DNA from 4 places in the Pantoea sp. BRR-3P genome. Region 1 is predicted to be linked to each of the others. Evidence: predicted binding sites of a transcription regulator. Region 1 holds the regulator's gene; each other region holds the start of a gene.
The links. The regulator PurR, encoded in region 1, represses purine synthesis genes. The targets are predictions, from matches to a motif close to CANGCAAACGTTTGCNTG.

Region 1 (7,499 bases):
AGAAAGCCGCACTGTGGTATATCGCGGAACTGGGCAAACGTGGCCTGGCGTATCTGCATCTCTCCGAGCCAGACTGGGCGGGTGGCCAGCCTTACAGCGATGCCTTCCGCGAGAAAGTGCGTGCGCTGTTCCCTGGCGTGATCATCGGCGCTGGCGCTTATACCGTCGAAAAAGCCGACGATCTGATCGCGCGCGGCCTGATTGATGCCGTGGCCTTTGGTCGCGACTTTATCGCTAACCCGGATCTGGTGGCGCGTCTGCAGCAAGATGCCCCACTCAACCCGCAGCGTCCAGAAAGCTTCTACGGCGGCGGAGCAGAAGGGTATACCGATTATCCAACGCTGTAAGTAATGGCTGCCGCTGTGGATAGGCGGCAGCGTTGTTTCATCAGTGTGTATACTAAGTTGTCTTGTCATTCACTGATGACGTTTTAAAAAAGAGGATGTTATGCGTTTACTTCACACCATGTTACGCGTTGGCGATTTGCAACGTTCAATCGATTTCTACACCCGTGTGCTAGGCATGCGCGTGCTGCGTCAGAGCGAAAACACCGAGTACAAATACACCCTTGCGTTTGTTGGCTACACCGAAGAGAGTGAAGGCGCGGTGATTGAGCTTACTTACAACTGGGGCGTGGATAAATACGACCTCGGCAATGCTTACGGTCATATCGCGCTGGGCGTGGATAACGTGGCTGACACCTGCGAGCGTATCCGCAGCGCTGGCGGCAACGTGACGCGTGAAGCGGGCCCGGTAAAAGGCGGCTCCACCATTATTGCGTTTGTTGAAGATCCAGACGGTTATAAAATCGAGCTGATTGAAAACAAACATGCCGGTCACGGCCTCGGCAACTAATGTTGCTTGTCAGCCTGCTTATTTGCGGGCTGACTTCCCTCTCCTGCTGCACCCTCCTGCGATTTTTGCCATAATGCGCGCTGCCCTATTTATTGCCATGAGATCCTGATGTCTGAATCGAACGCTTTAAACGCTCTCCACCAACGCTTCCGCGGTTTTTATCCTGTAGTGATCGACGTCGAAACGGCCGGTTTTAACGCGCAAACCGATGCGCTGCTGGAAATTGCGGCCACCACGCTCAAGATGGATGAAGATGGCTGGTTGCATCGTGATGAAACGCTGCATTTCCACGTGGAACCGTTTGAAGGCGCCATTCTTAATCCAGCGGCGCTGGCGTTTACCGGTATCGATCCCACTAATCCGCTGCGCGGCGCCGTAAGTGAATACGAAGCCCTGCATGCCATTTTCAAAATGGTGCGCAAAGGCACAAAAGACAGCGGCTGCAATCGCGCCATTATCGTGGCGCATAACGCCACTTTCGATCTCAACTTCGTGATGGCAGCCGCCGAGCGTGCCAGCCTGAAGCGCAATCCCTTTCACCCTTTTGCCACTTTTGATACGGCCGCGTTAAGCGGTTTAGTGTTCGGGCAAACGGTGTTGGCGAAAGCCTGTAAAGCGGCAGGAATGGATTTTGATAGCACTCAGGCGCACTCGGCACTGTATGACACCGAGCAAACCGCAACGCTGTTCTGCGAACTGGTGAACCGCTGGAAGCGCCTTGGCGGCTGGCCGCTGGCTTTTGATGAAGCGCCGAAGGAAGACGCATCGTCCGAAGAGTAAAAGAAAAGGCCGACATCGTTGTCGGCCTCCTTCATTATTCCGCTTCTTTATACTTCTCTGCGGTTTCTTTCAGCAGGGGCTGAAGTTCGCCGCGCTGGAACATCTCAACGATAATGTCGCAGCCGCCAACCAGTTCACCATCTACCCACAATTGCGGGAAGGTTGGCCAGTTAGCGTACTTAGGCATTTCAGCGCGGATATCCGGGTTCTGCAGAATGTCCACGTAGGCGAAACGCTCACCACACGCAGAAAGCGCCTGCACGGCTTGCGCCGAGAAACCGCAGCTTGGCAGCTTTGGCGAACCTTTCATGTACAGCAGGATCGGGTTTTCTGCGATCTGACGCTGAATTTTTTCAACAGTACTCATTATTGCCTTCCTTAAAGCTTCACTTCGTGTTTGTTTATTGTAGCGATTTCGCTCCCGTACTGAAAACGGGATTTTACGTTAGCGTCGGGTAATCGCCATGTTTGTTAAGTTGGGCCGCCACAAATAACATTTTCATATCATTATTAGGCATGACTAAATTAATAATTAGCAATAGTTTCGCTGCGTTAACCAGCTGAATTAGTTCATTTTTGCGACAGAATCAATCTGGTAACAGTTTAATGGAAAAAGGCCTTACCTTTTGCAAAAAAAGTGGATTAGAATTGCCTCGGCGCTGATCGTTTGATCAGATTACTCTCACTCTGCCGCAGTCTGTTTGTTTCCAGCCTGCTGAACCTAAAACCGGATTATGCGTTTACTGATTACGCTTTTCATACTGGCTTTTGCCCAACTGTTCTTTAACGTGGCCTCTGCGTCTCCGCATGCGCCGGTTAATGCCAGCTCGCAAAAAGCAGAGAAAAAGAGCGCACGTGAAGACGAGCGCCGCAAACGACGTCCGGTGAAAACCACTACGAAAAAATCGCGGCTGCCTGCCGTCCAAAAACTCAAAATTAAAAAACAGGCAAAGCCAGAAATCGCACTGACTAAAACCAGCCGCAAAAAATCCCTGCTAAAACCCACGACGAAGAAATATGGTCATCAACGACAGATAAAAAAAGCCGCAGACGTCGACGTTGATGATGAAGCATTGCCGCTCACCGGCATCAAAATGAGCAAGGCGCATCGCCAGCGTTATCAAAAGGCGCGTGAAACTGCGATGACAAAATTAATGGGCCAGCTCGGCAAACCTTATCAATGGGGCGGCACCTCCCCGCATACCGGCTTCGACTGCAGCGGCCTGGTGTGGTACGCCTATAAAGATTTGGTGAAGTTCAAGTTCCCGCGCACCGCCAATGAGATGTATCACCTGCGCGATGCTGCACCAATTAAGCGTGAAATGCTGGAAAAAGGTGATTTGGTGTTCTTCCGCATCAATAATCGTGGTACTGCCGATCATGTTGGCGTGTATCTCGGAAATGGCAAATTCATTCAGTCGCCGCGTACCGGCAAAGATATTCAGATTAGCGCGTTGGGTGAGGATTACTGGCAGAAACACTATGTTGGGGCGCGTCGTATGATGACGCCGAAAACCATTCGTTAGTTGTTGCGCAACGCGCAGAAAAAAGCCGGACGCTGCATTGAGCTGCTCCGGCTTTTTTTATTAATGCATGATTGCAGTAAAGCTAAAGGCAATAATCATTAACAGAGCACCAACGGTTGTCATTAGCGCCAGCTTCAAATCCGTACTCATTACTCCTCCTTAGTCACACATTTCTTAGGGTTAAAGCGATTTTCGCACAGCGATGGGCAAAAATCTCGTGTTATCCGCCCGGGCTTGCTAGAATCGCCGCCTTTCGTTGCGCAACACATTTTGTGCAGGCTGTGTTTACAGCGCGATAAAGTGATTTTGTCTGCTAAACCACACCGTTTTGCCCCTTATTTTGGGCGATAAAAGCATTAGCAGACGCAAACGTTTAACAATATACTTATCAGTAAGTTGCGATAAGCCCAGGAGTACCATTTTCATGGCAACAATTAAAGATGTGGCAAAACGCGCGGGTGTTTCGACCACCACGGTTTCGCATGTCATCAACAAAACGCGTTTCGTAGCAGAAGAGACGCGTAACGCCGTATGGGAAGCGATCAAAGCATTGCACTACTCGCCAAGCGCCGTGGCGCGTAGCCTGAAAGTCAATCACACCAAAACGTTGGGCCTGCTGGCGACCTCCAGTGAAGCGCCCTATTTTGCCGAAATTATTGAAGCGGTAGAAAATCACTGCTTCGATCGCGGCTATACGTTGATTCTGGGTAACGCGCATAACGACTTACAAAAGCAGCGCGCTTATCTCTCCATGATGGCGCAGAAGCGTGTCGATGGATTGCTCGTGATGTGTTCAGAATACCCCGATGATTTGCTGCAAATGCTTGAAGAAAATCGCAATATCCCGATGGTTGTTATGGATTGGGGCGCTTCGCGCGGCGATTTTACCGATACCGTGCAGGATAATGCATTCCAGGGTGGCTATCTCGCTGGGCGATATCTGATTGAACGTGGTCACCGCGACATTGGCGCAATTCCGGGGCAATTGGAGCGCAATACCGGCGGCGGACGCCATGCCGGTTTCCTTCAGGCGATGAATGAAGCGGGCATCACTGTGCGCCCGGAATGGATCGTTCAGGGCGACTTTGAACCGGAATCGGGTTATCAGGCGATGCAGCAAATCCTTAATCAGAAACAGCGCCCCACCGCCGTGTTCTGCGGTGGTGACATTATGGCGATGGGCGCAATTTGCGCAGCAGATGAAATGGGTTTGCGCGTGCCGCAGGATATCTCAGTGATTGGCTATGATAACGTGCGCAACGCGCGTTATTTCACGCCCGCCCTGACCACCGTGCATCAGCCTAAAGCCGAATTAGGTGAAAAAGCTTTGGAGATGCTGCTCGATCGCATCACCAGCAAGCGTGAAGAGCCACAAACCATTGAGGTTCAACCCACGCTGATTGAGCGCCGCTCCGTGGCAGACGGGCCATTCCGCGACTATCGTCGCTAGTGTGTCACTTCGCTGAGCCATTCGTGGTTCAGCGTTTCGGCATCCCCGAGATAGGCTAATAGCCAATCCAGCGCCGGCGACGCGCGCTGTTCTGACCAGCTAACGCAGCAGGGGCTGTCTGGAAAGGCCTGCGGCAATTGCAGCTCCACCAACGCGTGGTTATCCAGCAGCGGTCGAGCTAAATGGCCCGGCACCATCCCAACGCACAATCCTGCCTGCAAGCAGTCGAGCCCGGTTTCCCATTCTGGCACCACCAGGCGCCGCTGATTATCGAGCGTCCATGTCATGCGGCGCGGCAACGCTCGCGAGGTATCTTCTAGCACCAGCGAAGGCCATGCCCGCAGAGTTTCATCATCCAGTTCAACGCTACTGACTAAAGGATGATGAGGACTCACGACACAGCGCCAGTTAAGCGCCCCCATATCCTGAAAAGCAAAACGTCCCCCAACCGGAATTGCCTGAGTGGCGCCAATCGCGACATCAACGCGTCCATCAGCTAACGCGTCCCAGACGCCATTAAACACTTCATAACTGATGATCAACTCCATGTCCGGGAAATGGCGATAGAAGTCCTTCACTAATTGCCGCGTACGCTGCGGTTTTACAATACAGTCAATGGCGATGCTCAACTCACCGCGCCAGCCATTGGCCAGCTGCTGGCACTGCCTGCGGGTGGCGAGCATTTTTTTGATAACAGATCGTCCTTCACGCACAAAATGCTCACCTGCCGGTGTCATTACCACTTCCCGATGCTGGCGCTCAAAGAGCGGTACCGCCAGCCAGGTTTCCAGTTGGCGTACGGTATAGCTGATGGCAGAAGGCACACGGTGCAACTCCTGCGCCGCGGCGCTGAAGCTGCCGGTTCGCGCTACGGCATCTACCACTTCAAGCGCGTATTCTGACCACATGAATTCACCTTCAAAAAATTTAACAGCACTGTGCAAATATTAGCGTTTCACAAAGCGTGTTGCATCCTTTTACACTCCCCCGCGTTCAACCTGCCCATAAGAGAAATAACATGTTGTCGTCTAAAGCATTTATGCCCTACCTTGCCGTGCTCAGCATGCTCGGCTTTCTTGCCACGGATATGTATTTACCCGCCTTTGGCGATATGCAACGTGATTTTGCCACTGCACCGGGCACCATCAGTGCCAGCCTGAGTCTGTTCCTTGCCGGCTTTGCTTGTGCGCAGGTCTTTTGGGGACCGCTGTCAGATCGCTACGGTCGTAAACCTATTCTGCTGGCGGGCTTAGCCATCTTTGCACTTGGCTGTCTTGGTATGCTTTGGGTGACCGATGTACGCCTGATGCTGGCGTTACGTTTTGTGCAGGCGATTGGGGTATGTGCTGCAGCGGTGAGCTGGCAGGCATTAGTCGTTGATCGCTATCCAAAAGCACAGGCTCATAAAGTTTTTGCCACGATTATGCCGCTGGTCGCCTTGTCACCGGCGCTCGCTCCGCTGCTGGGAGCCTGGCTAATCAGTCACTTCCACTGGCGCAGCATTTTTATCACCCTCACGTTTGTCGCGGTGGTATTGCTGGTTGGCACGCTGCGGTTAACCTCGCCGAAACGCGAAAACGTTGCTAAGAGCACCCAGCCCGGCTGGCTAACTTTACTTAGCACGCGAGTGTATAGTGGTAACGTCTTGATTTATTCAGCCTGCTCCGCAAGTTTCTTTGCCTGGCTGACCGGTTCGCCCTTTATTCTCGCCGCCGCCGGCTTAACGCCTGCCGATATTGGGCTGAGCTATATTCCTCAAACCATCGCCTTTTTAATGGGCGGATTTGGCTGCCGCGCGCTGCTCAACCGCTATCAAGGCGCTCAATTGTTGCCATGGTTGCTGGTGCTTTACAGTTTGAGCATCCTTAGCCTGTTTGTGGTGGCATTAATGCCAGCAACGCCACTGTTTGCATTGCTGATGCCTTTCTGCGGCATGGCGCTCGCTAATGGCGCAATCTATCCCATTGTGGTGGCTAGCGCGCTCTCTCCTTTCCCGCATGCGACCGGGAAAGCAGCAGGTTTGCAAAACCTTTTCCAGCTAGGTCTGTGTTTTGTTGCCAGCCTGCTGGTCTCTGCTGGATTAGCGCATGCGCTCTACAACACCACACTTGTCATGGTAGCAACCGTCGCACTCGCTTGGGTTGGCTTTGTCTGCCAACGCGGTGTAAGCGCACAAAGTGATATTGCCCACACTTCCCGTCCCTGCGAAGATAATCATTAAGGCAACGATTATCGTTAGCAAACTAACGATAAGCCGTTGAATATTGACCCACGTGAGCATATAATCACTGGGTCAGTATTTCTGCTATAAATCAATAATATAAATGTAATACCTTTACGACTCTGTCGTGGGATGGCGTCTGCACGATGCTGCTGTGTTGCGTCAAACTGTTCAATTCAAAAGCATACCTCTGTAAAACGTCGGATTTCTGGCGCACGGAATTTCCGTGAGTTCTCTCACAGCTCTTGAGAAATTGACTATTCTATTTCTCAGGTTCAGATCGGAAGGTGATGGAGAAGCTATGAGTTCATCTGTTATAGAAGAAGTGAGCCTTGAAGAAAACCACTGGTATCGTATCGTCAATGAACTGCTAGAGCGCGCTGATATTGCAGTGAATGGCACTCGTCCCTGGGATATTCAGGTAAAGCATCCAGATTTTTTTAAACGCGTCCTGGAAGAAGGTTCACTGGGCTTAGGTGAAAGTTACATGGATGGTTGGTGGGAGTGCGAACAGCTCGATATGTTCTTCCATCGCGTATTGAAACACCATCTGGATAAACAATTACCGCGTCATTTCAAAGACACGCTGCGAATTGCAGCGGCACGTCTTACTAATTTACAGTCGAAAAAGCGTGCCTGGATTGTCGGTAAAGAACATTACGATTTG
Region 2 (7,499 bases), 1.2 Mb from region 1:
GCGTAGCCTTCGGGCGGCAATGGTTCACCATCCAACCACGCTTTACCCGCACGCATCTGCAAACGCCCATCAACAAACCAGCTGATGACCAGTGGATAAATCGCGTGTTCCTGATGCTGCACGCGCGCGCTGATGTCGTCTTCGCTATCGCCCGCAAACACCGGTACGCGCGCCTGCAAAACGATCGGTCCGCCATCCAGCTCGTCAGTCACAAAATGCACCGAGGTGCCATGCTCCTCGTCGCCGTTTTCCAGCGCCTGACGATGAGTATGCAAACCCGGATACTTCGGCAATAGCGACGGATGGATATTCACCAAACGATCGTGATAGTGCGCGACGAAGGTCGGACTGAGGATACGCATATAGCCGGCGAGCACCACCAGATCGGGCGCGTAAGCATCAATCTCCTGCATCAGCTGGCGATCAAAAGCATCACGGTCGGCAAACTCGCTGGCGGCTAACGCGTGGCTGGGAACATGGGCTTCCCGCGCGCGCGTCAAACCATAGGCGCTGGCTTTATTACTGAAAACGGCAGCAACGCTGCCGTTAATCCGCCCGCTTGCGCAGGCGTCGAGGATGGACTGAAGATTGCTTCCGTTGCCGGAGATCAGCACAACCAGTTTTTTCATGGGTTAATAACCACACGCTCTTCAGCATCAGAGGCTTTAATCACACCAATTTTCCACGCTTTTTCGCCAGCGTCGGTCATTAGCTGTACCGCTTTATCCGCATCCGCTGGGCTCAGCGCAATCACCATGCCCACGCCGCAGTTAAAGGTGCGGTACATTTCGTGACGGCTGACGTTGCCGGCCTGCTGCATCCAGGTAAATACTGACGGCCACTGCCAGCTGCTCTCTTCCAGCACGGCTTGGGTGTTGTCTGGCAACACGCGTGGGATATTTTCCCAGAAGCCGCCGCCGGTCAGATGTGAAATCGCATGCACATCAACCTGTTCAATCAGGCTAAGGATGTTTTTCACGTAAATGCGGGTAGGTGCCAGCAGGTGATCGGCCAGTGATTTGCCGTCCAGCTGCTTGGTTTCTGGATCGGTCTGGCTGACTTCCAGAATTTTGCGCACCAGCGAGTAACCGTTCGAATGCGGGCCGCTGGAACCCAGCGCAATCAGCACGTCGCCGTCCTGCACTTTCGAACCGTCAATGATTTCTGATTTTTCCACCACGCCAACGCAGAAACCGGCCACGTCGTAATCTTCGCCGTGATACATGCCTGGCATTTCAGCGGTTTCGCCGCCCACCAGCGCACAGCCCGACTGCAAGCAGCCTTCGGCGATGCCGGTGATGACCGATGACGCGGTTTCTACATCCAGCTTGCCGGTCGCGTAATAATCGAGGAAGAACAGCGGCTCTGCACCTTGCACGATCAGGTCGTTGACACACATCGCAACCAGATCGATGCCGATGCTATCGTGGCGTTTGAGATCCATCGCCAGACGCAGCTTGGTGCCGACGCCATCAGTTCCGGAGACCAGCACCGGCTCGCGGTACTTTTGCGGCAGCGCACAGAGCGCACCGAATCCGCCCAATCCACCCATGACTTCCGGGCGGCGGGTTTTTTTCACTACGCCTTTAATACGGTCAACCAGATCGTTACCAGCATCGATATCGACACCGGCGTCTTTGTAGCTGAGAGAGGTTTTGTCGGTCACTGCGGAATCCCCACGCGAGTTGCGGTTGGTGGCAAAAATTAAGCGCGGCAATTCTAACAGCGCAGGCAAACGTTTGCGAGTCCCATCTCACGCTGCCTTTGCACAGCGTCAGATTTTCGCCAATCCTTACTCTTGAGCTGATTAAGGCAAGCCATTGACCGATGACAAGTGGCGCGGCGGCGAAAAGGCGGTATAATCCGGCGATTTTTTTTTAGCTCAACTCAATTCCGGGAGAACAATCATGAAGATCGTGGAAGTCAAACACCCGCTGGTCAAACATAAACTGGGCCTGATGCGTGAGCATGATATCAGCACCAAGCGTTTCCGCGAGCTGGCCTCGGAAGTGGGCAGCCTGCTGACCTATGAAGCCACAGCCGATCTGGAAACCGAGCGCGTAACTATCGAAGGCTGGAACGGTCCGGTCGAAATCGATCAGATCAAAGGTAAAAAAATCACCGTCGTTCCGATTCTGCGTGCGGGCCTGGGCATGATGGAAGGGGTGCTCGAGCACGTACCGAGCGCGCGTATCAGCGTGGTTGGCGTCTATCGTGATGAAGAGACGCTGGAGCCAGTACCGTACTTCCAGAAGCTGGTATCGAATATTGAAGAGCGCCTGGCGCTGGTGGTCGATCCGATGCTGGCAACCGGTGGTTCCATGATTGCGACTATCGACCTGCTGAAGAAAGCCGGTTGTACCAGCATTAAAGTGCTGGTGCTAGTGGCCGCGCCGGAAGGCATTGCGGCTTTAGAAAAAGCGCATCCGGATGTGGAGCTGTACACCGCATCTGTCGATCAGGGATTGAACGAAAAGGGATACATCATCCCGGGACTCGGCGATGCCGGGGACAAGATTTTCGGAACCAAATAAAGCAACCAGCCGGCCAGAGAGTCGGCTTTTTTTTGTCTAAAAACACAACAATGTCATCCTTGAGTTATTCACGCCCGGGCAATGCAGCCATAGCGTGAAGAACGTAGAGGATAGGGGATAATAATGACTCGTCGCGCTATTGGCGTTAGCGAACGCCCACCGCTACTGCAAACCATTCCACTCAGCCTGCAGCACCTGTTCGCCATGTTTGGCGCAACCGTGCTGGTGCCAATTCTGTTCCACATCAACCCGGCTACGGTGTTGCTGTTCAATGGCGTCGGTACGCTGCTCTATCTGTTTATCTGTAAAGGCAAAATTCCGGCCTATCTCGGCTCAAGCTTTGCTTTTATTTCGCCGGTGCTGCTGCTGTTGCCGCTCGGTTATGAAGTGGCGCTTGGTGGCTTTATCCTCTGTGGTTTCCTGTTCTGTGTGGTGGCATTGATCGTGAAGAAAGCCGGTACCGGCTGGCTTGATGTGATGTTCCCGCCAGCGGCGATGGGCGCGATTGTGGCGGTTATCGGCCTGGAACTGGCGGGTGTGGCGGCGAATATGGCTGGTTTGTTGCCTGCTGACGGTACCTCGCCAGACAGCAAAACCGTGATCATCTCGATGGTGACGCTAGCGGTCACCGTATTTGGTTCGGTGCTGTTCCGTGGCTTCCTCGCCATCATCCCGATCCTGATCGGCGTACTGGTGGGTTATGCGCTCTCGTCTGCGATGGGCATTGTTGACTGGAGTACGGTAGAGAATGCGCCCTGGTTTGCGCTGCCAACCTTCTACACGCCACGCTTTGAGTGGGTGGCGATGCTGACCATTCTGCCTGCCGCGCTAGTGGTGATTGCCGAGCATGTCGGCCACTTAGTGGTGACGGCCAACATCGTGAAGAAAGATCTGATTCGCGATCCTGGGCTGCATCGCTCCATGTTTGCCAACGGTTTATCCACCATGATCTCCGGCTTCTTCGGCTCAACGCCAAACACCACTTACGGCGAGAACATCGGGGTAATGGCGATTACCCGCGTTTACAGCACTTGGGTGATCGGTGGCGCGGCAATCTTCGCTATCCTGCTCTCTTGCGTTGGCAAGCTGGCGGCGGCAATCCAGGCGATTCCGGTGCCGGTCATGGGCGGCGTATCGCTGCTGCTGTACGGCGTGATCGGCGCATCGGGTATTCGTGTGCTGATCGAATCCAAAGTGGATTACAACAAGGCGCAGAACCTGATCCTGACGTCGGTAATCCTGATCATCGGCGTGAGCGGTGCCAAAGTGCACATTGGCGCCGCCGAGTTAAAAGGCATGGCGCTGGCGACGATTGTTGGCGTGGGCCTGGCACTGATTTTCCGTTTAATCAGCCTGTTACGTCCTGAAGAAGTGGTGCTGGATGCGGAAGAGAAGCGCGAAAGCTAAGGCTGCAAGCCGGGCAGGGAAGCCCGGTTCATCTCCGACAAAGATCGTGATAAACTTGCGCGGTTTTCTGCCCGCTCATCCGTTGAGGTACTTCTGAACACGCCGGCACAGCTCTCACTGCCACTCTATTTACCCGATGATGAAACCTTCGCCAGTTTCTGGCCGGGGGAAAACACGTCTCTGCTGGCGGCGCTGCAAGGCGCACTTTCACAGCAACACGGCAGCTATCTCTATTTCTGGTCACGCGAAGGCGGCGGCCGCAGTCATTTGCTGCACGCGGCTTGCGCCGAACTCTCGGCGCGCGGCGAAGCGGTGGGTTATGTGCCGCTGGATAAACGTACGTGGTTCGTACCGGAAGTGCTGGAAGGCATGGAGAATCTGGCGCTGGTATGCATCGATAATATCGAATGTATTGCGGGCGATCCCGAATGGGAAATGGCGATCTTCGATCTCTATAATCGCATCCTGGAAATCGGTAAAACGCGTTTGCTGATTACGGGCGATCGACCGCCGCGCCAGCTCAATCTCGGCTTACCGGATCTGGCTTCGCGTCTTGATTGGGGGCAGATCTACCGTTTGCAGCCGCTGTCGGATGAAGATAAATTGCAGGCGATGCAGCTGCGTGCGGGATTACGTGGCTTTGAGCTGCCGGAAGATGTTGGGCGCTTCCTGCTGAAACGACTCGATCGCGAAATGCGCACGCTGTTTGATACGCTGGATCGCCTCGATCGCGCCTCCATTAGCGCGCAGCGTAAACTCACCATTCCGTTTGTTAAGGAAGCGCTGGAGCTTTAACGCATTGTAACGAATGGCTTTAAGCTGAATTAACCGCGCCACATGCCGTAGCGGCGCAATTCATTGCGCGATAAATCGCGCCGCTACGGAACGTGCGATGATTTATTCACGCTTAAGCGATCGGCATTAAGCCATGAATGGCGACCCTACGTGCGCGGTTTTCGTAGGGTGCGCATTTATGCGCACCTGGACATTATCCCTTCTGATACACCTTGAAGCGCTTCTGCAGTTCACGGAACTGATCGATGCGCGCGTCATAGCGCGCCTGCTTCAGGCTGCCGAGCGGTACCTGCGCACTGGCGCTGCTCAAGGTGCTTATGGCCTGATCGAGTTGCCCATTTAGCGCTAAACCTTCGGCACGCGCCGAGAGTTCTTCATCACGCAAGCCCTGTGCGGCCGAAGCCTGCGCCAGCAGATCCCAGGCGTTGAGATCGTCCGGATGCGCGAAAGTGTAGCGGTTGAGAATGAGGCTGGCGTTCGCCGGCTGTTTCGCTTCAACATAGGCGTTGGCGAGGTTCAGTTGCAGCACCGGATTGGTGCTGCTGCCTTTGGCGCTACTCAGCATGGTGATTGCCTGCTGTGGCTGCTTCAGTCCGATGTCGATATCGGTCATGATATCGAGAAACCAAACGTTGTCCGGCTGCTTCGCCAGCAGCGGCGCAATCACACGCTTCGCGCTATCAAAGCTTTTCGCCTGCAGGAACTGCACTGCTTTACCATACTGCGCCGCTTGCTGTTCACGCACGTTGCCTTTGCTGTACTCATTTAACAAATCATCGGTCAGCTGATTACGGCCAGTAGAGTACATGCCCAGCGAGCGTACCTTAGCCATATAAAAATCCTGTGAGGATTGCACCACCACTGGACGCATCTGGTTGGCACGGTTGCGCGCATCGGCCAGGCGGCTGTCGGGCAACGGATGCGTTAGCAAAATTTCCGGCGGCTTGGAGGAGAAGCGGCTTTGATCGGCCAGTTTTTGCAGGAAGTTTGGCATCGCTTGCGGATCGAAGCCGGCCCGTTGCAGCACCTGGATGCCGATGCGGTCCGCTTCCTGTTCATTGCCTTGCGTAAAGCTGATGATGCCTTGCTGCGTGCCCGCCAGCGTACCGGTCAACGCTGCCATGCCTGCTTGTGGACTGGCCATCGCCAGCAGAATGGAACCCAACGCACCCACCCAGGTAAGGGGCGCGTTACGTTTCTGCTCTTCCATGGCGCGCGCCAAATGGCGCTGAGTCACGTGCGAGATTTCATGCGCCATGACCGAGGCGAGCTGGCTTTCATTATCGGTGTAGCGGAACAGCGAGGAGTGCAGCACTACATTGCCGCCAAAGAAGGCAAAAGCGTTAAGCTCATCGTTTTGAATCAGAAAGAAGTGAAACGGCGTGCGTACCGAATTGGCGTGCGCCACCAGACGCTGGCCAAGTTCATTAATGTATTGATTTAGCAGCGGATCGTTAATCAGTGGCGCACTGGCACGCAGCTGGCGCACGTAGAAGTCGCCCATCTGCAATTCCTGATTAATCGACAGCGTTGAACCTGCCGTGGTGCCCATATCAGGCAGCGTATCACTCAGGTCGGCACGCGCACTGAGTGCGGGCGTAAGCAGCAGCGTAGGAATAAGGGCTGCCAGCACTGATTTTTTCAACCGGTTAAACATGCCTTGATCCTGTAAAAGTCACCTGATTTTGGACAGGTAAGAGGTTCAAATGTTCTGCGCTCTCATCCATTTGTGCAGCGCGCTCTATCTTAACCAGCCTGCCGCGACAAGCAAAGCGTGTCGCAAAATGAAGGTGAAATGAAAAAATGGTCGCGATAATGAAAAATTGCAGCAAAAAATTGAATAGCTGTGCACTTATAACTAGGCGTTGCTTAACATCAAAACTTAAAGTTAAGTAAAGTTGCTCAAAATTACTGAATTTGGCATGAACTTTTCCAGGTTTACTCTGAAAAGCAGTGGACAATCTGAGGTATTGGCCCATTTTATCCATCAATTAATTTAATCGTGATTGAGACGGGCGTTACGCGCTATACAGTTATTAACGGATAGATTTTAAACGCACGTAAACTTATTTCATCTGGATTGTGCTCACCATTTCACGGCCAGCCATTTCTGCGCTTTCCCCGCCGTAACAATCGAAAGGCTTTTTCAATTAACCCTGCTAATTATTTTTCGCGCAATGAATATACCGGACACCCCGTCAGTACAGGACTTTTGCCCAGCGTGCGCTGTGGTATAGATAAGGCACTTTATTCAAACGGACTGTGAATTGACGCGCAGTGCATGCCGGAGAATCTTTATGCGTTCTGTTGTTTCATATGCCCTGATTGCCATTGTGGGTGGTTTTGTGGGCGCCACCGTGAGTAAAGGTGATGACCTGTATCAGCGCGTGGTAAGTCATTTTTCCTCCGAACCGACCGATCCGGATGGTTTCTGGAGCACTCCCGCCGTCGATGGCTACGGCAAAATCCATTATGAAGCTGACGCGGCATTTAAGCCGGTTGTGGGCCTGAGCAACAAAGTGGTGTTTCAGATCACCAAAAGCGAAGGGGATATGAAGCGGCCAAATCTTGGACTGGAGCGCGTGGCGCGCGTGGTCAATCTCTATATCGCTTCAGGCGTACCAGCCGAGGATCTGCATTTTGTCGTTTCGGTAACCGGTGATGCCACACCCGCGATGCTGGATAACGCGCATTTTCAGCAGTTTTACAAAGCCGATAACCCGAACTTAGCGCTGATTGGCGCACTGAATAAGTTGGGTGTGA
Region 3 (7,499 bases), 1.8 Mb from region 1:
ACGGCATCATGCATCGCCACACCTTCCAGACGCGCGGTGATAAACGCACCGTTAAAGGTATCGCCCGCAGCGATGGTATCGATGGCCTGCACGTTGAAGCCCGGAATACGCACGCCGTTTCCTTGTTCACTCAGCCACACGCCGCGACGGCCTAACGTGATTAACACGGTAGCAATACCTTTGGCATGCAATGCCTGCGCGGCACGCGCTGCGTCTTCATCGTTCTTTACCGCGATGCCGGTGAGAATTTCTGCTTCGGTTTCATTTGGCGTGATGATGTCGATCAATCCGAGCAGCTCATTAGAAAGCTGTGTAGCCGGCGCGGGATTGAGAATGACCTGGGTATGCTGCTCTCGGGCAATTTTCGCCGCCGCCAGTACGCTTTCCAGCGGTGATTCCAGCTGCATCAGTAACGCATCGGCATCGGCAATTACCTGCTGATGGTGTGCAACGCGAGCCGGCGTCAGCGCTGCATTGGCGCCGGAATAAATGCCGATATTATTTTCGCCTTCGCCATTCACGAAGATCATCGCCACACCGGTGGCTTCATCCGCAACGATTTCGACCGGCGCAGTATCAATGCGATCCTGCTGCAGCTGCTGACGAATGCGTGCGCCAATATCATCGGCACCGACGCAGGCAATAAAGGCAATGTCAGCACCGGCACGGCCAGCGGCCACCGCCTGATTGGCCCCTTTGCCGCCAAAGGCAATTTGATACTGTTTCCCGATCACCGTTTCGCCCGGACGTGGAAAGTGGGTGAGGTTAAGGATGTGATCGGCATTAATGCTGCCGAGAACGGCCAGTTTTGCGCGTTTGCTCATTGGGATTCATCCAGAAAGATGCGCCACCGGGAAGGTGGCGCGTTGCCCTGCTTTTCTTTACTTATTATTTAGTCACCAGCTTCAGGTCAACCGGGTTCACCGACTGCACCTTCTCGCCTTTCAGTACTTTATCGGCGGTCTGCACGCCAATCACGCCAATTTTGTCTGGCATCTGTGCCACAGTAGCGGTCAGTTTACCCGATTCTACCGCTTTCACGCCGTCAGCAGTGCCATCGAAGCCCACCACCAGCACGTCGGTTTTACCGGCCGTTTGCAGCGCACGCAGCGCGCCCAGCGCCATTTCGTCATTCTGTGCGAACACCGCCTGCACATCCGGATGGCCCTGCAGCAGGTTCTGCATGACGTTCAAACCTTTAGTACGGTCAAAGTCAGCAGGCTGGCTCGCCAGGATGTTGAATTTGTGCGCATCTGCCGCTTGTTTAAAGCCTTCGCCACGCTCGCGCGCCGCAGACGTACCGGCAATGCCCTGCAGTTCAATGATTTTCGCGCCATCGCCCAGCTTTTTAGCGATGAAGTCACCGGCCATTTTGCCGCCGAAACGGTTGTCAGAAGCAACGTGGCTCACCACGGTACCTTGCGCAGCAACACGGTCCAGAGTGATCACCGGAATGTTCGCCTGGTTCGCCATTTTCACCGCGTTGCCTACCGCATCAGAATCGGTTGGGTTGATCAGCAGCAGCTTGGTGCCGCGTACGGTCAGATCCTGCACGTTCGCCAGCTCTTTCGCCGGGTTGTTCTGCGAATCCAGCACGACAAGGTTATAACCCAGTTGATCAGCTTCTTTCTGTGCGCCATCTTTCAGTGACACAAAGAACGGATTATTCAGGGTTGAAACCACCAGAGCAATGGTGTCCTTGGCCATTGCGCCAGCACTGAGGGTGGCGCCAAGAATGACGGCCAATGCAGTTAACTTTTTCATTTTTAAATCCTGTGTGAAGGTCAGAGTTATTTACTGCTTTTGTTATCCACCAGCACCGCTAGCAGAATGACGACGGCTTTAACAATCATTTGGTAGTAAGACGATACGCCCATCAGATTCAGGCCGTTATTCAGGAAGCCGAGGATCAGCGCACCAATCAGCGTGCCCATGATGCGGCCTTTACCGCCCGCCAGGCTGGTGCCGCCCAGCACCACCGCGGCAATGGCATCCAGTTCATAACCGGTACCCGCCGTGGGTTGTGCGGAAGAGAGGCGTGCCACTTCGATGGTGCCTGCCAATGCCGCCAGCAGGCCGCACAGCGAATAGACGATGATTTTGACGCGGTTAACGCTGATACCGGATAAGCGTGTAGCCGCTTCGTTACCGCCCAGCGCGTAGATGTAACGTCCGAGGCGCGTGTGATGCAGCATGTACCACGCGAGTGCAAATACCACTGCCATCAGCCAAACCGGCGTTGGGATGCCCAGCGGGCGGCCAATACCGAACCAGCCGAACAGATCGGCGTTATCGTTGAAACCGGTATTGATTGGGCTGCCGTTGGTATAAACCATAGTGACGCCGCGCAGCAGCAGCATCATCACCAGCGTGGCGATAAAAGCCTGCACCTTGCCGCGTGCGACTATTACACCGGTAAGAGCGCCAATTGCCGCGCCGAGCGCCAGCGAAGCCGCTACGGCGACCAGCGCATTCACTTCTAATCCGACAATTGATGCCGCTACCGCGCCCGTCAGCGCCAGCAGCGATCCCACCGACAAATCAATGCCTGAAGTCAGAATCACCAGCGTCATCCCCACCGCCATGATGGCGTTGACCGACGTCTGCTGCAGAATGTTGAACATATTCGGCAGCGTAAAGAAATTTGGGCTCTGGCTGGCGACCACGGCGATCAGCACGATCAACGCAATCAGGGATTTCTGCTCCAGCAGCCAGGCTTTGCTGAACCAGCGGCGGCTGGCGGGTAGGGTTTGGGTGCTCATACAACTAACTCCTCGCTGTGTTGCTTACCGACTGCCGCTGCCATCAGGGATTCCTGGGTAGCCTGCTCGCGGGAAAATTCGCCACTCAGATGGCCTTCATGCATCACCACGATGCGATCGCTCATACCCAACACTTCCGGCATTTCTGACGACACCAAAATGATGCTCAGCCCTTCGGCTTTAAACTGGTTAATTAACTGATAGATCTCTTTTTTCGCCCCAACGTCGACGCCGCGTGTTGGCTCATCAAGAATCAGCACATCGGGGCGTGTCATCAGACCTCGCGCAATCGCTACTTTCTGCTGATTACCACCGGACAGCAGCCCAATCGGCTGCTCCATGGAGGGGGTTTTAACGTTGAACAGGCGGATAAAATCGCCCACCGCCAGCTGCTCATCGCTGTGCCGGAGATTGCCCGCGCCGGTACTGAAATAGCGCAGCGCGGTCAGCGACATGTTCTCTTTCACCGACATGCCGAGCACCAGGCCATCGCGCTTGCGGTCTTCGGAGATATAGACGATGCCGTTCGCTAAGCCATCCTGCGGTGAGCGGGTCACGATCTCACGTCCATTCAGCGTGACTTTGCCTTTGCTGCGTGGCAGCGCGCCGTACAGCACTTTCATCAGTTCAGTGCGGCCCGCGCCCATCAGGCCAGACACGCCAAGGATTTCCCCTTTACGCAGCGTAAAGCTGACGTTATCAACGCCCGGCCCGCTCAGGTTTTCGACTTTTAAACGGATCTCGCCAGGTTGTTGATCAATGCGTGGATATTGATCTTCCAGTTTGCGCCCCACCATCATCTCGATCAGGCTCTCTTCGCTGAGATCGCTGACCGCGCGCTCGGCAATAAACTGCCCGTCGCGGAACACGGTGACGTCATCGCAAATCTCGAAGATCTCTTTCATGCGGTGCGAGATATAGACAATGCCGCAGCCCTGCGCTTTTAGTTCGTTGATCACGCGGAACAGCGACAGCGTTTCGGTATCGGTGAGCGCATCGGTCGGTTCATCCATAATGATGACTTTTGACTCGAAGCTAAGCACTTTCGCGATCTCAACCATCTGCTGATCGCCAATCGACAAATCGCCCACCAGCTTGTGGCTGCTGAAGCGCAGATTAAGGCGTTGTAACAGTCCATCCGCTGCGGCATACATCTTTTTCCATTCGATGCGGCCAAAGCGGTTAACAAATTCACGACCAAGGAAAATATTTTCGGCGACGGTCAGCTGCGGAATCAGGTTCAGTTCCTGATGGATAATACCAATGCCCGCTTCCTGCGAAGCTTTCGGGCCAGAGAACGCCACATCCTTACCCAGCCACTGCATGGAGCCGGCGTCCATGCTGTAAATGCCGGTCAGCACTTTCATCATGGTAGATTTACCGGCACCGTTTTCGCCCACCAGCGCCATCACGCGGCCAGGATAGACGGCAAGCGAGGCGCCATTCAGCGCTTTCACGCCAGGAAACGATTTTTCAATCCCTTTGAGTTGCAATAACGGTTGCATAACGGCCTCAGAAGGTCACGCCAGCGCTCAGGATGACATTCGCATACGGAGAACACTCTCCGCTGCGAATGACCGCCTGACTGCGCTGTGTCTGTTGTTTGAATTGTTCATGGCTGGTGTAACGGATGGTGATGACATTCCCCTGGTGCCGTTGCAAGGCTTCGAGCACGGCGAGCAGTGCGCTGTGGAGCGGCGGATTATGCTGTTTAATCTCCTCCGCCATCAGGGCGCTTTCGACCTGCATCTCCTGCGTGATAACGTCGACCACCTGTAAAAATTCGGGCGTACCCGGCGTTAATGCCAGATCGATGCGCTGTGGACCGGCCGGAATCGGCAAGCCTGCATCTGCAATCGTCAGCGTATCGGTGTGCCCCAGGCGGGCAATCACATGAGAGACTTCAGCGTTTAACAAGCGACCTTTTTTCATTTCTTCCACTCCACAGCGAAACGTTTCGCTGATCGGGAGTGTATAAAATGCGCGCGGCAACTCAATGACGACATCACGGAAATGTGATCGCCATCGAAACGTTTCGCTTGTGCCAGCGGGAATTTGAGTTTGGTGGGATGGCGGAGCCGCTTACACGGCCCCGGGGAGGAAATTATGGCAATTTACGTACCTGTTTCACGTCCAGTTCGATCGCGTTGAAATCCTTATCCAGTTCACCGGTCAGCTCCACCTGATCCTTCGGTGTGATGGTCAAACCGTTCCAGCGTTTATGATCGATTTCGACCTTCATGGTGCCAGTAGCATCGCGGAACTGATAATCCTCATCACCAATTTGCTTCTCCAGCGTACCGCGTACGGTAATCCAGCTATCGTCTTTCATCTCTTCGGCCTGTTTTACCGTGACGATGCTAGTGTTATCGGCTTTGAAACCACCAGACTTGACCTGTGCCGTTGGTGCAGTGGGATCCACAAAACCCCCTTGCTGCGCAGCAAGAACCGGCGTAGCAGCCAGCGCGACAATCGCGAATAAAGCAGCAGATTTTTTCATTTCTCACCTCGTTTCCATGAATGTGTTGGTTTACATGCGCTATTTCACCATAAGGTTCTTAACAGGATCTTAAGAGAACGCTTTGCGCGTACATTCCTGAAAAATAGCCTATTTGCCGCGATTTTCGCTGTACAAGAAAGAATGTGCTTCGTATAACTCCGCTTAACAGAAGGAGAAGTTATGCGCATTTTATTGATAGAAGATGACGCCCTGATTGGCGACGGTTTGAAGGTTGGCCTCACCAAACTCGGCTTCAGCGTCGACTGGTTTATCTCGGGGGAAAGCGGATTTCAGGCCCTAACCGCCGCGCCCTGGGATGCGGTAGTGCTGGATCTGTCGCTGCCGGAACGCGATGGTTTAGACATCCTGCGTCAATGGCGCCAGCAAGGACACGATGTGCCGGTGCTGATTCTCACGGCGCGCGATGCGCTCGATCAGCGCGTGCAAGGATTGCAGCTCGGCGCCGACGATTACCTGTGCAAGCCGTTTGCGCTAACAGAAGTAGCCGCACGTTTGCAGGCGCTGATCCGTCGTCGTCATGGACAGCTGCAGCCAGAGCTTAAACACGGCAAGGTTACCCTGGCACCCGACAGCCACAGCGTAATGTGCGATGGCGAAGCCGTCAGCCTGAAGAGTCGGGAACTGGCGCTGTTGGAGCTCTTTCTGCGCAATCCAGGCCGCGTGCTAACGCGCAGCCAGCTGGAAGAAAAACTGTATAGCTGGGATGAAGATGTCTCCAGCAATGCGGTGGAAGTCCATATTCATCATCTGCGTAAAAAACTCGGCAGCCAGTTTATTCGTACCGTGCATGGCGTGGGCTATACGCTGGGAGCGGTGGAATGAGTCTGTTCCTGCGCCTCGCCATCGGCTTTGTCGTGCTGATCCTCTTGTGCGGCGGACTTGCCGGCCTCAGCGCCTGGCAGCAAACCCGCGATACGGTGAACGAGCTGTTTGATACGCAGCAAATGCTGTTCGCAAAGCGCCTGATCGCGCTCGATCCCACCTCGCGGCAAGACGTTACGCTGCCAAAAACCAAATCTATCCTGCGTCATCATCGGGGCGATCAGGATGATGATGCACTGGCATTTGCCATTTACAGCGCCGAGGGCAAGCCGCTGTTGAACGATGGCGAAAACGGTCGCGATTTGCAGTTTGATCATCAGCGCGATGGTTTTGTCGATGGCCACCTGCGCGACGATAAAGACAGCTGGCGCTTAGTGTGGCTTACCTCTGCCGATAAACGCTATCGCGTGGTGGTGGGTCAGGAGTGGGAATATCGCGATGATATGACGCGCGATTTGGCACTCAGCAGCTTGTTACCCTGGCTGATCGCCATGCCTTTTATGCTGCTGTTTTTGCTGGCGCTGGTGTGGTTTGAGCTGCGTCCATTGAAACGCCTTACCGCATCGCTGCATCAGCGTGCGCCGGATGATGCTAAACCGCTGCCGGACGCGCGCCTGCCCAAAGAGGTGAAACCGCTGGTGGTAGCGCTCAACGGTTTGTTTAACCGCATGGCACAGCTGGTACAACGCGAACGCCGCTTTACCTCCGATGCCGCCCATGAGCTGCGTAGCCCGCTGGCGGCGCTGCGCGTACAGAGCGAAGTGATTCAGCTGGCCGATGATGATGAAACGATGCGCAAACGCGCCATTCAGCAGCTGGATAGCGGCATCGTGCGCGCCACGCGCTTGGTGGATCAGCTACTGACGCTTTCACGCGTCGAGGCTGACGATCTGCGCAGCGAATTTCAACCGGTCGCGCTGGCGCCGCTGCTGCAAAATCTGCTGGCGGAGCATTTCCCGCAGGCGGAACAGCAGCATACCGATTTAGTATTTACTCACCACGCCGAACCGGTGATGAACGGTCATCCGCTGTTGCTGAATTTAATGGTGCGTAATCTGCTGGATAACGCGCTGCGCTACTCACCTTCGGGCAGCAGCATCAATGTGCAGCTTAATGCGCGCGCCATTACCGTTGACGATAACGGACCAGGCGTCAGCGAAGAACAACTGGCGAGGCTGGGTGAACGCTTCTGGCGACCGCCGGGACAGACACAAACCGGCAGTGGATTGGGGCTTTCCATTGTGAAGAATATTGCCCAGCTGCACGGCATTCGATTGCAGTTCAGCCAGCGCGCCAGCGGAGGATTGCGCGTCACCTTAAGCTGGTGACGCGCAGAGCGTTAAATCTCGACCTGGGTTCCCAGTTCAATCACGCGGTTCGGTGGGATTTCAAAC
Region 4 (7,499 bases), 1.8 Mb from region 1:
CACCGTTAACTGGCCAACCGGTCTGGGCGGTAAAGGTAACGATGGCGTAGCCGCCTTCGTGCAGCGTCTGCCGGGTTCGATTGGCTACGTGGAATACGCCTACGCTAAGCAGAACAACCTGACCTACACCAAACTGGTTGATGCAGATGGCAAAGCGGTAGCGCCAAGCGAGGCCAGCTTTGCTAACGCCGCGAAAGGCGCAGACTGGAGCAAATCGTTTGCCCAGGATCTGACCTTCCAGAAAGGCAACGATGCATGGCCGATCACCTCAACCACGTTCATCCTGATTTACAAAGATCAGGCTGATGCGGCGAAAGGTAGCGAAGTGCTGAAGTTCTTCGACTGGGCCTACAAAGGCGGCAGTAAAACCGCAACGTCTCTGGACTATGCCGCGCTGCCAGAGAGCGTAGCGAACCAGATTCGTGCAGCGTGGAAAGCGAACATTAAAGATAGCTCCGGTAAAGCGCTGTACAAGTAACGGATTTACCCGGCCAGCCAGCACGGTTGGCCAGCTCAATGGGCGGCATCACCTGCCGCCCTGATATCCTCCTGAGAACAGAGAATTCTATGGCTGCCACTAAGCCGACGTTCAAAGCCCCCGGTAAACAAGGCGATATGATTTTCGGCGCACTGGTCAAACTGTCTGCGCTTATCGTGTTGCTGTTGATGGGTGGCATTATCGTCTCCCTGATTTTCTCCTCCTGGCCTAGCATCCAAAAATTTGGTTTCTCCTTCCTGTGGAACAAAACCTGGGATGCGCCAAACGAACAATTTGGTGCGCTGGTGCCGATTTACGGCACCCTCGTTACCTCAATTATTGCGCTGATCATTGCCGTGCCAGTGAGCTTCGGCATCGCGCTGTTCCTGACCGAACTTGCGCCGGGCTGGCTACGCCGCCCGCTGGGCACCGCCATTGAGCTGCTGGCCGCGATACCCAGCATCGTTTACGGCATGTGGGGCCTGTTTGTTTTCGCCCCGCTGTTCGCCGAATATTTCCAGACGCCAGTGGGCAATGTGTTATCGAATATCCCGATCGTTGGCGCGCTGTTCTCTGGCCCGGCATTCGGTATCGGTATTCTGGCGGCGGGCGTGATTCTCGCCATCATGATCATTCCTTACATCGCTTCGGTGATGCGTGACGTGTTTGAGCAAACGCCGGTGATGATGAAAGAGTCGGCTTACGGTATCGGCTGTACCACATGGGAAGTGATCTGGCGCATCGTGCTGCCGTTCACCAAAAACGGCGTGATCGGCGGCGTGATGCTGGGACTGGGCCGCGCATTGGGTGAAACCATGGCGGTGACCTTTATCATCGGCAACACCTACCAGCTCGACAGCCCCTCGCTGTTTATGCCGGGCAACAGTATCACCTCCGCGCTGGCCAACGAATTCGCCGAAGCGGAATCCGGTGTGCACGTCGCGGCGCTGATGGAGCTGGGTCTGATCCTCTTCGTGATTACCTTTATCGTGCTGGCGATCTCCAAACTGATGATCCTGCGTCTGGCGAAGAGTGAAGGAGCCCGTTCATGACCGCTATTGAAGTTCAGGCTCGCGCTGAGCTGGAAGCCTCGCGCCGCAAAATGCAGGCGTGGCGCAGTACTAAAAACAAAATTGCCCTGACGCTGTCGCTGTTGACCATGGCTTTCGGCCTGTTTTGGCTGGTGTGGATTCTGTTCACTACCGTGACGCGCGGCGTCGATGGTTTAAGCTGGTCGCTGTTTACCGAATCAACTCCGCCACCGAATACAGCAGGCGGTGGCTTAGCCAATGCCTTAGTCGGCAGCGGCTTACTGATTTTCTGGTCGACGATCATCGGAACGCCACTTGGCATCATGGCCGGAATTTACCTGGCGGAATATGGGCGTAAACATTGGCTGGCGGAAGTGATTCGCTTCATCAACGATATTCTGCTGTCTGCGCCGTCGATTGTGGTCGGCCTGTTTGTTTACACCATTGTGGTGTCGCAGATGCAGCATTTCTCCGGCTGGGCGGGCGTGGTGGCGCTGGCGCTGCTGCAGATCCCGATTGTGATTCGTACCTCCGAGAACATGCTGCGTCTGGTGCCGGACAGCATGCGTGAAGCGGCTTATGCGCTCGGTACGCCGAAATGGAAGATGATCTCAGCTATCACGCTGAAAGCCTCCGTTTCCGGCATCATCACCGGTGTGCTGCTGGCCGTGGCGCGTATCGCCGGTGAAACCGCTCCGCTGCTGTTCACTGCGCTGTCGAACCAGTTCTGGAGTACCGACATGATGCAGCCGATCGCTAACCTGCCGGTCACCATCTTTAAATTCGCCATGAGCCCGTTTGCCGAATGGCAAAGCCTGGCGTGGGCGGGTGTGCTGATTATTACGCTGTGCGTGCTGCTGCTGAACATTGTGGCGCGCGTGATTTTCGCCAAGGGCAAACACTAATTTCCCGGCGCGGCTTCGGCGGCGCTGCTTATGAGAGACGAGAATGAGTAACGTGACTTCATCAGCCGGTAAAATTCAGGTCCGTAATCTGAACTTCTATTACGGTAAGTTTCACGCGCTGAAAAACATCAACCTGGATATCACTAAAAACCAGGTCACCGCGTTTATCGGCCCATCAGGCTGCGGTAAATCCACGCTGCTGCGTACCTTCAACAAAATGTACTCGCTCTATCCCGAGCAGCGTGCAGAAGGTGACATCCTGCTGGATGGCGATAACATTTTGGCATCTAATCAGGATATCGCCCTGCTGCGCGCGCGCGTTGGCATGGTATTCCAGAAGCCAACGCCGTTCCCGATGTCGATTTACGATAACATCGCCTTCGGTGTACGCCTGTTTGAAAAGCTGTCGCGTGCCGATATGGACGAGCGCGTGCAGTGGGCGCTAACCAAAGCCGCGCTGTGGAATGAAACCAAAGACAAGCTGCATCAGAGCGGTTACAGTCTTTCCGGCGGTCAGCAGCAGCGTCTGTGCATCGCGCGTGGCATCGCCATTCGCCCGGAAGTTTTGTTGCTGGATGAGCCATGTTCCGCGCTGGATCCGATCTCAACCGGTCGTATCGAAGAGCTGATCACCGAGCTGAAGCAGGATTACACGGTGGTAATCGTGACGCATAACATGCAGCAGGCCGCACGTTGTTCTGATCACACCGCTTTCATGTATCTGGGTGAGCTGATTGAGTTCAGCGATACCGATACGTTGTTCACTAAGCCCGCACAGAAGCAAACCGAAGATTACATCACCGGTCGCTACGGCTGATTCAGGAGACGCACATGGATAATTTAAATCTGAACAAACACATCTCCGGTCAGTTTAATGCGGAGCTTGAGCACATTCGCACTCAGGTGATGATCATGGGGGGCATGGTAGAGAAGCAGCTTACCGATGCCATTACCGCGATGCATAACCAGGATGGCGAGTTGGCGCGTCACGTGATTGACGGCGACCAGAAGGTCAACATGATGGAAGTGGAGATTGATGAAGCCTGCGTGCGCATCATCGCCAAACGTCAGCCTACCGCCAGCGATTTGCGCCTGGTGATGGCGATCATCAAGACCATTTCAGAGCTGGAACGCATTGGTGACGTGGCGGAGAAAATCAGCCGCACCGCGCTGGAGAAGTTTGGTCAACAGCATCTGCCGCTGCTGGTTAGCCTTGAAGCGCTGGGCCATCACACCGTGCAGATGCTGCATGACGTGCTGGATGCGTTTGCGCGCATGGATCTTAACGAAGCCATCAAAATCTACCGCGAAGATAAGAAGGTGGATAAAGAGTATGAAGGCATCGTGCGTCAGCTGATGACCTATATGATGGAGGATCCGCGCACCATTCCCAGCGTATTGACCGCGATGTTCTGCGCGCGCGCCATCGAGCGTATCGGCGACCGCTGCCAGAATATTTGTGAAATTATCTTCTATTTCGTAAAAGGTCAGGATTTCCGCCATGTGGGCGGCGACAAGCTGGATGAACTGCTGTCGGGCGATGACGGTAGCAATAAACCCTCTTGATTGAGACTTTGGCGGCCCGTTGCCACTGTGACTAACGGGCCGCTTTCTTGATTTCTGCCTGGTCTCCGCGTTGCCCTCTCTTTTATACTTGGCACACTTTTTTCTGCAAGGTGCTGCTGCATGTCCTCCTCACTACAAAAAAAACGCGCTATTACACCGGCGAAAGCCATGGTGGCTGCCATTAGCGGCTACGCCATGGACGGATTTGACCTTCTGATCCTCGGCTTTATGCTGCCCGCCATCAGCGTTTCGCTGGCGCTCGATCCGTCTCAGGCGGGTTCTCTGGTGACATGGACGCTGATTGGTGCGGTGATTGGCGGCATCGTGTTTGGCCATCTCAGCGATCGCTATGGCCGCATCCGTATTCTCACCGTCACTATTTTGGTGTTCTCGGTGTTCACTGGACTGTGCGCTGTCGCACAGGGCTACTGGGATTTGCTGGCGTACCGCACCCTGGCGGGCGTGGGATTAGGCGGCGAGTTCGGCATTGGGATGGCGCTGATTGCGGAAGCCTGGCCAAAAGAGAAGCGCAACCGCGCCTCGGCGTGGGTCGGCATTGGCTGGCAGCTTGGTGTGCTGCTGGCGGCCTTTATTACGCCGCCATTGCTGAGTGTCATTGGCTGGCGCGGCATGTTCCTCGTTGGTTTACTGCCCGCGCTGGTCTCATTTGTGATTCGCCGCAGCATGGGTGAGCCGGAAGAATTTACCCGTCACGTTGAGAAAACCCCGCAGCTGTCGTTTACCGCGCGGCTTAAACTGCTGTTCGCCGATAGCAATACCAGCAAAGCCAGTCTGGGAATTCTTATTCTCTGTTCGGTGCAGAATTTCGGTTACTACGGTTTGATGATCTGGATGCCGAGCTATCTGTCGTCTAACTTTGGCTTCAGCCTGACAAAATCCGGCTTGTGGACGGCGGTAACGGTAGTCGGCATGACATTTGGCATCTGGCTGTTCGGCGTGCTGGCCGATCGCTTCGCGCGCTGGAAAATCTTCCTGTTGTACCAGTTCGGTGCGGTGGTGATGGTGGTGGTGTATGCACAGCTGCGCGATCCAACGGTAATGCTGTTTACTGGCGCGCTGATGGGGATGTTTGTCAACGGTATGATTGGCGGCTACGGCGCGCTGATTTCTGATACCTTCCCGCCGCAGGCGCGTGCTACGGCGCAGAACGTGTTGTTTAACCTTGGGCGTGGCGTGGGCGGGTTTGGTCCGCTGGTGATTGGATTACTGGCCACCAACATCTCCTTCACCGCCGCAATCACCCTACTGGCGTTGATTTATTTGCTGGATATCGCCGCCACGCTGTTCCTGCTGCCGAAAAAGCAGAGCAACGAAGATTCGCTGGGGGCGATTGGCTGATTTTTGTGGTCGCCATGAATGGCGACCCTATCATTGAATGGAGCACGAACGTAGGGTCGGCATTGATGCCGACCTGGCTGAACACCGCACCTATCCCACCAAATCCCAGCCGCGTGCGCGCCACAACTCCGGCAGCTGCGCCATATCATCAAAGCGCGTCACCAGCGGATGATCTAATTCTGGATTATGTGCGTCAGCGCAGTAGTAAAACACTGGAATCCCGGCCGCGATGCCTGCGCGTGCGCCGGCTTCGGAATCGTCCACCAGAATGCACTTCTCAATCGGCACCTGCATCTGCTCGGCGGCGTGATACATCAGCTCGGGATCGGGCTTCCAGTGGTTGATGTCATAGCCGCTGTATAGCTTGCCATCCAGATAGGGCAGCATGCCGGTTAATCCCAGGGAGTGTTGCATCTTCTTCACCGTGCCGTTTGAAACCACGCACATTGGCACTTTTACGCGCTCCACCAGCGCTTTGGCACCGGCAATCGGCTTTAAATCGAGATCGAACAGCCGCGCCACCTCGGCGCGATAGGCAGTTTCCACCTCTTCGAGCGGTAACTCAACCTGATGTTCTGCCGCGACGTCACGGATGATGTCGTAGAGCTTCACCCCTTTATACTGCTCAAACATCTGTTGCAGTGAGAGCTCAATACCGTAGCGGGCAAAGGTGTTGACGTAAGATTGCGTACAGATTACTTCGCTGTCGACCAGCGTGCCGTCGCAATCAAAAAAAATACATTCCACCGACATCGCGCATCATCCTTTTGTTAAACAATAAGCTGACACTCTAGCGCACTGAGCGCAGAAAGCGACCCTGAGCAACCGGTTGCGAAAAATCAGTGTTTTGCCACGCTAAACTCTATACGATACGCGGCGATTAATTTTTTATCGGAACAGTGAAATGAATAACCAGGGGCTTTTGCAGCGCATCTTCAAGCTGCAGGAACACGGCACAACCGTGCGTACAGAAGTGATTGCCGGTTGCACCACTTTCCTGACGATGGTCTACATCGTCTTCGTTAACCCGCAAATTCTGGGTGTGGCAGGCATGGATACCCAGGCCGTGTTTGTCACCACCTGCTTAATTGCCGCGTTCGGCAGCATCTTAATGGGGCTGGTGGCGAATCTGCCGGTAGCGCTGGCACCGGCGATGGGCTTGAACGCCTTTTTCGCCTTCGTGGTGGTGGGCGCGATGGGCTACTCATGGCAGGTTGGCATGGGCGCGATCTTCTGGGGAGCCTTGGGCTTGCTGATCCTCACGCTGCTGCGCGTGCGCTACTGGATGATTGCCAACATTCCGCTGAGCCTGCGCGTGGGGATTACCGCCGGTATCGGCCTGTTTATCGCCATGATGGGGCTGAAAAATGCCGGCATCATCGTGCCTAACGCCGATACCATCGTGGCCGTTGGCAACCTGACGTCGCACAGCGTACTGCTGGGCGCGCTTGGGTTCTTCATCATCGCTATTCTGGCCTCACGTAATATCCATGCGGCGGTGCTGGTCTCGATCGTGGTGACTACCGCACTGGGCCTGATCATTGGCGACGTAAAATTCAGCGGTGTGTTCGCCGCTCCGCCCGCCATCACTTCGGTGGTTGGTCAGGTGGATATCAAAGGTGCATTCAACATCGGCATGGCCGGCGTGATCTTCTCCTTTATGTTGGTGAATCTGTTCGACTCTTCCGGCACGCTGATTGGCGTGACCGATAAAGCCGGACTGACCGACGAGAAAGGCACGTTCCCGCGCATGAAGCAGGCGCTGTACGTTGATAGCATCAGCTCTGTGACCGGTTCGCTGGTGGGGACCTCTTCAGTTACCGCTTACATTGAAAGCTCGTCCGGCGTGGCGATCGGCGGGCGTACCGGCTTGATGGCGGTGATTACCGGGATTCTGTTCCTGCTGGTGATGTTCCTGTCACCGCTGGCAGCGATGGTGCCATCCTATGCGGCGGCGGGCGCGCTGATTTATGTTGGCGTGTTAATGACGGCGTCGCTTTCCCGCGTACAGTGGGACGATCTCACTGAAGCGGTTCCGGCGTTTGTCACCGCGGCGATGATGCCATTTAGCTTCTCGATCACCGAAGGCATTGCGCTGGGCTTTATCTCGTACTGCGTGATGAAGTTGGGAACGGGTCGCTGGCGTGAAATCAGTCCATG

Region 2: the regulator PurR is predicted to act here: its motif matches at 1,729-1,746, upstream of purM (phosphoribosylformylglycinamidine cyclo-ligase).
Region 3: the regulator PurR is predicted to act here: its motif matches at 4,708-4,725, upstream of rbsD (D-ribose pyranase).
Region 4: the regulator PurR is predicted to act here: its motif matches at 6,158-6,175, upstream of AAGR08_RS18635 (NCS2 family permease).

What each region holds. Positions count from the first base shown of each region.
Region 1 is NZ_CP155066.1:2,226,884-2,234,382, forward strand. It holds gene AAGR08_RS10265 (alkene reductase) at 1-347, shown strand, start outside; gene gloA (lactoylglutathione lyase) at 448-855, shown strand; gene rnt (ribonuclease T) at 964-1,635, shown strand; gene AAGR08_RS10280 (Grx4 family monothiol glutaredoxin) at 1,670-2,005, opposite strand; gene AAGR08_RS10285 (C40 family peptidase) at 2,370-3,161, shown strand; gene AAGR08_RS10290 (YnhF family membrane protein) at 3,222-3,311, opposite strand; gene purR (HTH-type transcriptional repressor PurR) at 3,586-4,611, shown strand; gene punR (DNA-binding transcriptional activator PunR) at 4,608-5,519, opposite strand; gene punC (purine nucleoside transporter PunC) at 5,630-6,832, shown strand; gene cfa (cyclopropane fatty acyl phospholipid synthase) at 7,134-7,499, shown strand, end outside.
Region 2 is NZ_CP155066.1:980,420-987,918, forward strand. It holds gene purN (phosphoribosylglycinamide formyltransferase) at 1-629, opposite strand, end outside; gene purM (phosphoribosylformylglycinamidine cyclo-ligase) at 626-1,666, opposite strand; gene upp (uracil phosphoribosyltransferase) at 1,908-2,534, shown strand; gene uraA (uracil permease) at 2,658-3,941, shown strand; gene hda (DnaA inactivator Hda) at 4,035-4,736, shown strand; gene AAGR08_RS04480 (M48 family metallopeptidase) at 4,930-6,393, opposite strand; gene AAGR08_RS04485 (hypothetical protein) at 6,386-6,724, opposite strand; gene AAGR08_RS04490 (DsrE family protein) at 7,034-7,499, shown strand, end outside.
Region 3 is NZ_CP155066.1:4,067,562-4,075,060, reverse strand. It holds gene rbsK (ribokinase) at 1-824, opposite strand, end outside; gene rbsB (ribose ABC transporter substrate-binding protein RbsB) at 889-1,764, opposite strand; gene rbsC (ribose ABC transporter permease) at 1,791-2,762, opposite strand; gene rbsA (ribose ABC transporter ATP-binding protein RbsA) at 2,759-4,267, opposite strand; gene rbsD (D-ribose pyranase) at 4,275-4,694, opposite strand; gene AAGR08_RS18780 (YgiW/YdeI family stress tolerance OB fold protein) at 4,867-5,262, opposite strand; gene qseB (quorum sensing response regulator transcription factor QseB) at 5,443-6,105, shown strand; gene qseC (quorum sensing histidine kinase QseC) at 6,102-7,433, shown strand; gene kup (low affinity potassium transporter Kup) at 7,445-7,499, opposite strand, start outside.
Region 4 is NZ_CP155066.1:4,036,697-4,044,195, reverse strand. It holds gene pstS (phosphate ABC transporter substrate-binding protein PstS) at 1-478, shown strand, start outside; gene pstC (phosphate ABC transporter permease PstC) at 568-1,530, shown strand; gene pstA (phosphate ABC transporter permease PstA) at 1,527-2,414, shown strand; gene pstB (phosphate ABC transporter ATP-binding protein PstB) at 2,458-3,231, shown strand; gene phoU (phosphate signaling complex protein PhoU) at 3,246-3,980, shown strand; gene AAGR08_RS18645 (MFS transporter) at 4,101-5,339, shown strand; gene yieH (6-phosphogluconate phosphatase) at 5,430-6,092, opposite strand; gene AAGR08_RS18635 (NCS2 family permease) at 6,244-7,499, shown strand, end outside.